Regions from separate parts of the Nocardia sp. NBC_00565 genome, predicted to be linked through region 2. Evidence: predicted binding sites of a transcription regulator. Region 2 holds the regulator's gene; the other holds the start of a gene.
The links. The regulator HspR, encoded in region 2, represses chaperone genes until heat shock. The targets are predictions, from matches to a motif close to ANNTGAGTNNNNNNNACTCANNT.

Region 1 (3,420 bases), 330 kb from region 2:
AGTCACGCGCGATGGCGACCTTGTCGTCCTCGGTGTAGCCGTCGACAGTGATCAGCTCCATCCGGTCCAGCAGCGGGCCGGGGATGGTCTCCATGACATTCGCGGTCGCGATGAACAGCACGTCGGACAGGTCCAGATCCAGATCCAGGTAGTGGTCGCGGAATGTGTGGTTCTGCGCCGGATCCAGCACCTCGAGCAGGGCCGCCGCGGGATCGCCGCGGAAGTCCGAACCGACCTTGTCGATCTCGTCCAGCAGGACAACGGGATTCATCGAACCCGCCTCCTTGATGGCACGCACGATCCGACCGGGCAGTGCGCCGACGTAGGTGCGCCGGTGACCACGGATCTCGGCCTCGTCGCGCACGCCGCCGAGGGCGACGCGAACGAACTTGCGGCCGGTGGCGCGGGCCACGGATTCACCCAGCGAGGTCTTGCCGACACCGGGCGGACCGACCAGCGCCAGCACCGCGCCGGAGCCGCGTCCGCCGACGACCTCGAGCCCGCGCGCCGCACGCCGGGAGCGCACGGCCAGGTACTCGACCATTCGGTCCTTGACCTCGTCGAGGCCGTGGTGATCAGCGTCCAGCACCGCGCGAGCGGCCGAAACATCGGTGCTGTCGGTGGTTTTCACCGTCCACGGCAGTTCCAGCACGGTGTCCAGCCAGGTCCGGATCCAGCCGGATTCCGGGCTCTGATCGCTGGCCCGCTCCAGCCTGCCGACCTCGCGCAACGCTTCGGCGCGCACGGTATCGGGCAGATCGGCCTGCTCGACCCGGGTGCGGTAGTCGTCGGCGCCGTCGGGCTCGTCCTCGCCGAGCTCCTTGCGAATCGCGTTGAGCTGCTGGCGCAGCAGGAACTCGCGCTGACTCTTCTCCATGCCCTCGCGGACATCGGCGCTGATCTTCTCGGTGACCTCGGCCTCGGCGATATGCGCCTTGGTCCATTCGATCAGCTTGGTCAAACGCTCGGTGGTATCCGGGGTTTCGAGCAGGTCGCGCTTCTCGTCGGCGGTCAGGTACGGCGCGTAGCCCGCGGTATCGGCGATCGCCGACGGATCGGTCAGCTGGTTGACCGCGTCGATGATCTGCCAAGCCTCGCGGCGCTGCAGCACCGAGACGACCAGCTTCTTGTATTCGGCGGCAAGCTCTTTGGTGCGGCCGTCGACGGCGGGCGTCTCGACCGGTTCGGCCTCGACCCACAGCGCCGCACCCGGCCCGGTGACCCCGTGGCCGATCTTGGCGCGCCGTTCGGCCTTCAGCACGGCGGCCGGTGCGCCACCGCGCATCCGACCGACTTGTTCGATGGTTGCGACGACGCCGTAGGTGGCGTAGCCCTCGTCCAGCCGCGGTGCGAGCAGCACCGCGTCGGTGTTCGCGGCCCGCGCGGCGTCGATGGCGGCCTGCGCCGATTCGTCCAGTTCGATGGGCACGACCATGCCCGGCAGCACGATCGGATCGGTCAGGAACAGCACCGGCAGGTTCTGTGGTGTAGTCACGTGTTCGACCCTTCCAAAAGTTGAGCGATGCCCAGTCAACCCCGGAGTGATCGGGTTTGTTCCGCCCCGCCCCTACCGTTCGCTCACGGCGAAGAGCAGCCGAATTTTCCCAAGGTTGCGGCGACATCCGCCTGAACCTGCGGGACCGAACAATGGACCTCTGCGACAATCGCACGGAAATTCCGCGCGCGCGGACATCCTGCCGTCGGCAAGTCCGGCACCGGATATTTCCTGGTTCACCCAACGATCGACACTGCTCGACTTTCCACCGATACAGACGCGGTCGATTGCTCATCGGGTTGCGCGCGCGTCCGCTGTCCCATCCCGGCAGCATCACGGCCGGTCACCGGGCCGCCGCAACTGCCGCTGCTCGTGACTGCATCGCACGTCAGTCAAACCGTTCGACGTCGAAAGGACTTGTGAGCAAGTGAACTGCATGGATTCACGCTGGGCCGCTGCCGACACCGCATCAATGGCCGGTGACGCATGACGGCCGCGCCCGAGATTGTCGAGTTGACCGGCGACTTCTACCAGGACCCACATGCGATCTACCGGTCACTGCGCACGCGCGGGCCCATTCACCGAGTCCGCGTTGAGGGGGTGCTCTGCTGGTTGGTCGTCGATTACGAGGTCGCGAAGCAGGCCTTCGTCGAGCCGAATATCAGCAAGAAGGTCTCCTCACCCGAGGGCCAGGCCATCTTGGCGAAGAACGGCGCGGCCGACATGTTCAACAGCACCATCAGCGACAATATGCTGTTCGCCGATCCGCCACAGCACACCCGGCTGCGCAGCCTCGTCGCGAAGGCGTTCGCCAGCCGGGCCGTCCGGGATCTCGGGCCGCGGATCACCACGATCGCCGACACGCTGCTCGACGAGATGACCATCCGGGAAAGGGTCGACCTGCTGGACAGCTACGCGTTCCCCTTGCCGATCGCCGTGATCTGCGAACTGCTCGGGGTACCGGACGACGAGAAGGACGCCTTTCGTTCCTGGACCGCCGTCGTTGTCAACGACTCGGCCACCATCGAGGCGCGCACCAGTGCCGGAGTCAGCTTCTTTACCTACCTGACGGAATTGATCGCCAAGCGCACCGACGATCCCCGCGACGACCTCCTCTCCGAGCTCATCATCGCGAAGGACGACGATGATCGGCTCGACCAGCAAGAACTCATTTCCATGCTCTTCCTCTTGCTGGCCGCCGGACACGAGACCACCGTCAACCTGATCGGCAACGCCGTGCTCGAGCTGCTGCGCGACCCGCAAAGGGCCGGACGACTGCGCGCGGACCCGACGGGAATTCCGGCCTACATCGACGAGATCCTGCGCTGCCAGGGTCCGGTGCACCTGGCCACCGCCCGCTACACCACCGCGCCGATTACCTTGGGCAACCAGGACATCGACGCCGGCGAATTCATCATGATCTCCCTCGCGGCCGCCAACCGCGACCCGGAGCGGTTCGCCGAACCGGACCGGATCGATGCCGATCGCGACGACAACAGGCATATCGCCTTCGGCCATGGCATCCACTACTGCATCGGCGCGGCCCTTGCCCGGACGGAGGCCACCATCGCGCTCACTCGGCTCTTGGCCAAGGTCCCGGTAATGTCGCTGGACACAGCGGCCGGCGAACCGACATGGCGGAAGAGCCTGCTGATCCGCGGCCTCGCCGCGCTCCCGGTCCGCCTCGCGCCACCTGTCGATTTCACGGCGCTAACCATCGGCTACGAGGGGCGGCAACCTTCGATGGCCTGACCGGCGACCCAGGGCCCAAATACTCTGCCTCTCTTACGGGTAGGGGCCGTCTTCGGCGCGGTCGTCACGATTTGTTCGAGTTCGCGAACTGCGATGTCGGGGTCGTCGGCGGCGAGTTGCCCGGCCTCGACTCGCAGGCTCGAGTCGTCTGGTCGATCACAGCGCCCTAGCGC
Region 2 (3,420 bases):
TTGCTTGGCGTACTCGACGACCTCGATCGTGCGCGTGCGCACGGCGACCTCGATGCCGGACCGCTCAAATCGGTCGCGGACAAGCTCGCCGACGCACTGCACAAGCAGGGTCTGCAGGAATTCGGTTCGGAGGGTGAGCCTTTCGACCCGACCCTGCACGAGGCCGTGCAGCACGAGGGCGAGGGACACGATCCGGTGATCGGCATGGTCATGCGCAAGGGCTATCGGTTCGGCGATCGGGTGCTTCGGCACGCGCTCGTCGGGGTAACCGATGGCGTGGCCGATCTGGTCGAAGAAGAGGCATCGGATGTTGATGCCAATGCGAACAACCAATAGGAACCCGAGAGGAGGAGATACCCGGTGAGCCAACGGGAGTGGATCGAAAAGGACTTCTACAAGGAGCTGGGTGTCTCCTCCAGCGCCTCGCAGGACGAGATCAAGAAGGCATATCGCAAGCTCGCTCGTGACTTGCATCCGGATGCCAATCCCGGCGACACCAAGGCCGAGGAGCGGTTCAAGACCGTCAGCGAGGCGCATGCCGTGCTGTCGGATCCGGCCAAGCGCAAGGAATACGACGAGACCCGAAAGCTGTTCGCCGGTGGCGGATACGGCCGTGGCGGCTTCACTCCCGGTGCGGGCGGCGGCTTCTCGCAGGATTTCAATATCGGTGACATCTTCGGCCAGGCGAATGCCGGCGACGGTGGCCTCGGTGACCTGCTGGGTGGGCTGTTCAATCGGGGCGGCACGCGGACCGCGAGCCGTCCCCGCCGCGGCGCGGATGTGGAGACCGAGACGACGCTCGGTTTCCGCGAGGCCGCGCAGGGCGTCACCGTTCCACTGCGAATGACCAGTCCGTCGCCGTGCACTACCTGTCACGGCAGCGGCGCCAAGCCGGGGACCAGTCCACGAGTCTGTCCCGTCTGCAATGGAAACGGCGTGATCAGCCGCAACCAGGGTGCGTTCGGCTTCAGCGAGCCGTGCGATGAGTGCCGGGGCACCGGCTCGATCATCGACGACCCGTGCGTCGACTGCCACGGCAGCGGCATCCAGAATCGGACGCGCACCATCACGGTGCGGATTCCCCCTGGTGTCAGCGACGGGCAGAAGATCCGGCTGGCCGGACAGGGCGAGGCCGGGCTGCGTGGTGCGCCCTCGGGTGACCTCTATGTGACCGTGCACGTCAGCCAGGACAAGGTCTTCGGCCGCAACGGCGACGACCTGACCCTGGTGCTGCCGGTCAGTTACAGTGAATTGGTGTTGGGCACAACGGTTTCCGTGCCCACGCTGGAAGGGCGCGTCGGCGTGAAGGTGCCTGCGGGCACCGCGGACGGCCGCATCCTGCGGGTGCGCGGCCGTGGCGTGCCCAAGCGTGGTCCCGGTGGCGGCGCGGGCGATCTGCTCGTCACCGTCAAGGTCGCCGTGCCACAGAAGCTGGACGACAATGCCGCCGAGGCGCTCAAGCGCTATGCGGAGGCGGAGAAGACCAGTGGGTTCGATCCACGTGCGGGATGGGCGGGTGCGTGATGTCCGATAATCCGAAGCAGGCATCCGGTGGGACCGCGCGGGCCGAGTTCTTCATGATCTCGGTCGCGGCCCAGCTAGCGGGTATGCACGCGCAGACACTGCGCACATATGACCGCTTGGGACTGGTTACGCCGCAACGGACTTCGGGTGGCGGTAGGCGTTATTCGACACGGGACGTCGAGCTGCTGCGCGAGGTGCAGCGGCTATCCCAGGACGACGGCGTCAACCTGGCGGGCATCAAGCGCATCATCGAACTCACCAACCAGGTCGAGGAACTGCAGCAGCGGGTCGCCGAAATGGCGGCCGAGCTGGAGCGGCTGCGCGCGGGGTACCGCCCCGATCTCACGCCGCCGCAACGCAGTACCGCACTGGTGGTGTGGAAGCCGCGCAATCGGCGCTGATAAGCGCCACGGCACAGCAAGGCTCCGGGATTCGGTTGCACAACCGAGCCCGGAGCCTTTGTCGTATTCGGCTGATAAATGGCGGTGGCCGGGACCGTTGGGTCGAAACGCGGTGCCGGTTCGCGCTTGCGAATTAGTGCTGGCAGTGGGCGAGCAAACGCCCGATTCCGGTTTCGGTACCTGACAAGTGTTTTGGGGTCCCAGGGGACTCGGCGTGCGGTCGCCTAAGTTGCCGATGATGTGCCGATCTGCGAGGTTTGCTGTGGGCGCGGATCCAGCAAACTATGCGCGATTCGCCATGAGGATTCCATCGGTCGCCAGGTCGGTGGGTGCGCGAGGTTTGCTCGAGTCCGGTGGCCGGATGCGAGCGCGGGGTTGCCGTGGGATCGCTCCCACTGCCCGATTGGGATGAACCATGCAAAACGGGGTTGCGAAATCGCCAAGTATGTGACGGATTTCACCGTCGTGTTCGTTCTTTCGGTTTGTTTTCAAGGCATTTCGTGGTGCGGATCCTCGTTTAAGGGGAATTACACACGTGATGTTTATTCGATTGATTCCGTTGCTGGCAAACCTCCCTTACACTCGTTCGCATCGGCTGCTGTCGAGTGACCCACAGCACCTCACGTGACAGCTCAGTTTGTGTTCAAGTGCGAAATGGGGTTGTGACACAAATGGATTCGCGGACTGTCGCTTTGATAAGAACGACGTTCAAGGCGGTTGCTGCGGAGGAGGGGGGTCCGGCAAAGCTGGCCAGTTCGTTCTACGCAATCCTGTTCACCGACTACCCCGCCGCCCGGGATTTCTTCCCCGCAGCGATGGATTCCCAGCGTGACCGATTGGTCAAGGCCATCTCCTACGCGCTGGATCGGCTCGAGGAGCCGAACAAGTTATTGCCCTTCCTCGCCCAACTCGGGCGCGACCATCGCAAGTACGGTGTGCAGCCCGCGCATTACACCGCCGTAGCCACCTCGTTGAAGACCGCGATGCGAATCTTCGCGGGCACCGAGATGTGGACCGATGAGGTGGACCGCGCCTGGGACGAGGGCCTCAAGATCATCGGCGACACCATGATCGGTGCGGCCCAGCAGGAATCCGCACCATCGGTGTGGACCGGGACCGTGGTCGAGCGCCACGATCTACTGCGCAATCTCGCCGTCGTCCGGCTGCAATTGGATCAGCCCATGCAGTACGCCGCAGGGCAGTACATCAGCGTGCAGATCCCGTCCCGGCCGCGCATGTGGCGCTATCTGTCCCCCGCGGTGCCAGCGAATGCGAACGGGGAGGTGGAATTCCACATCCGCGGCGTACTCGGCGGCTGGGTCAGCCCGGCCATCCTCAGCAATACCGTTGTCGGTGATCAGTGGTTACTCGGTTCGCCACTGGGCGGACTCGGCGTACCGCGCAATGTGAAACGGAAGATGTTGATGGTCGGCTGCGGTACCGGCATCGCACCCCTGCGCGCCCAGCTCATGGCGATGGCACAACGGCGCGTCAA

Region 1: a site for HspR is predicted at 1,514-1,536, ahead of lon (endopeptidase La). Genes of this name have one in related genera too.

What each region holds. Positions count from the first base shown of each region.
Region 1 is NZ_CP107785.1:7,872,616-7,876,035, reverse strand. It holds gene lon (endopeptidase La) at 1-1,435, opposite strand, end outside; gene OG874_RS36280 (cytochrome P450 family protein) at 1,982-3,247, shown strand.
Region 2 is NZ_CP107785.1:8,201,120-8,204,539, forward strand. It holds gene grpE (nucleotide exchange factor GrpE) at 1-336, shown strand, start outside; gene dnaJ (molecular chaperone DnaJ) at 361-1,524, shown strand; gene OG874_RS37830 (heat shock protein transcriptional repressor HspR) at 1,524-1,925, shown strand; gene OG874_RS37835 (globin domain-containing protein) at 2,597-3,420, shown strand, end outside.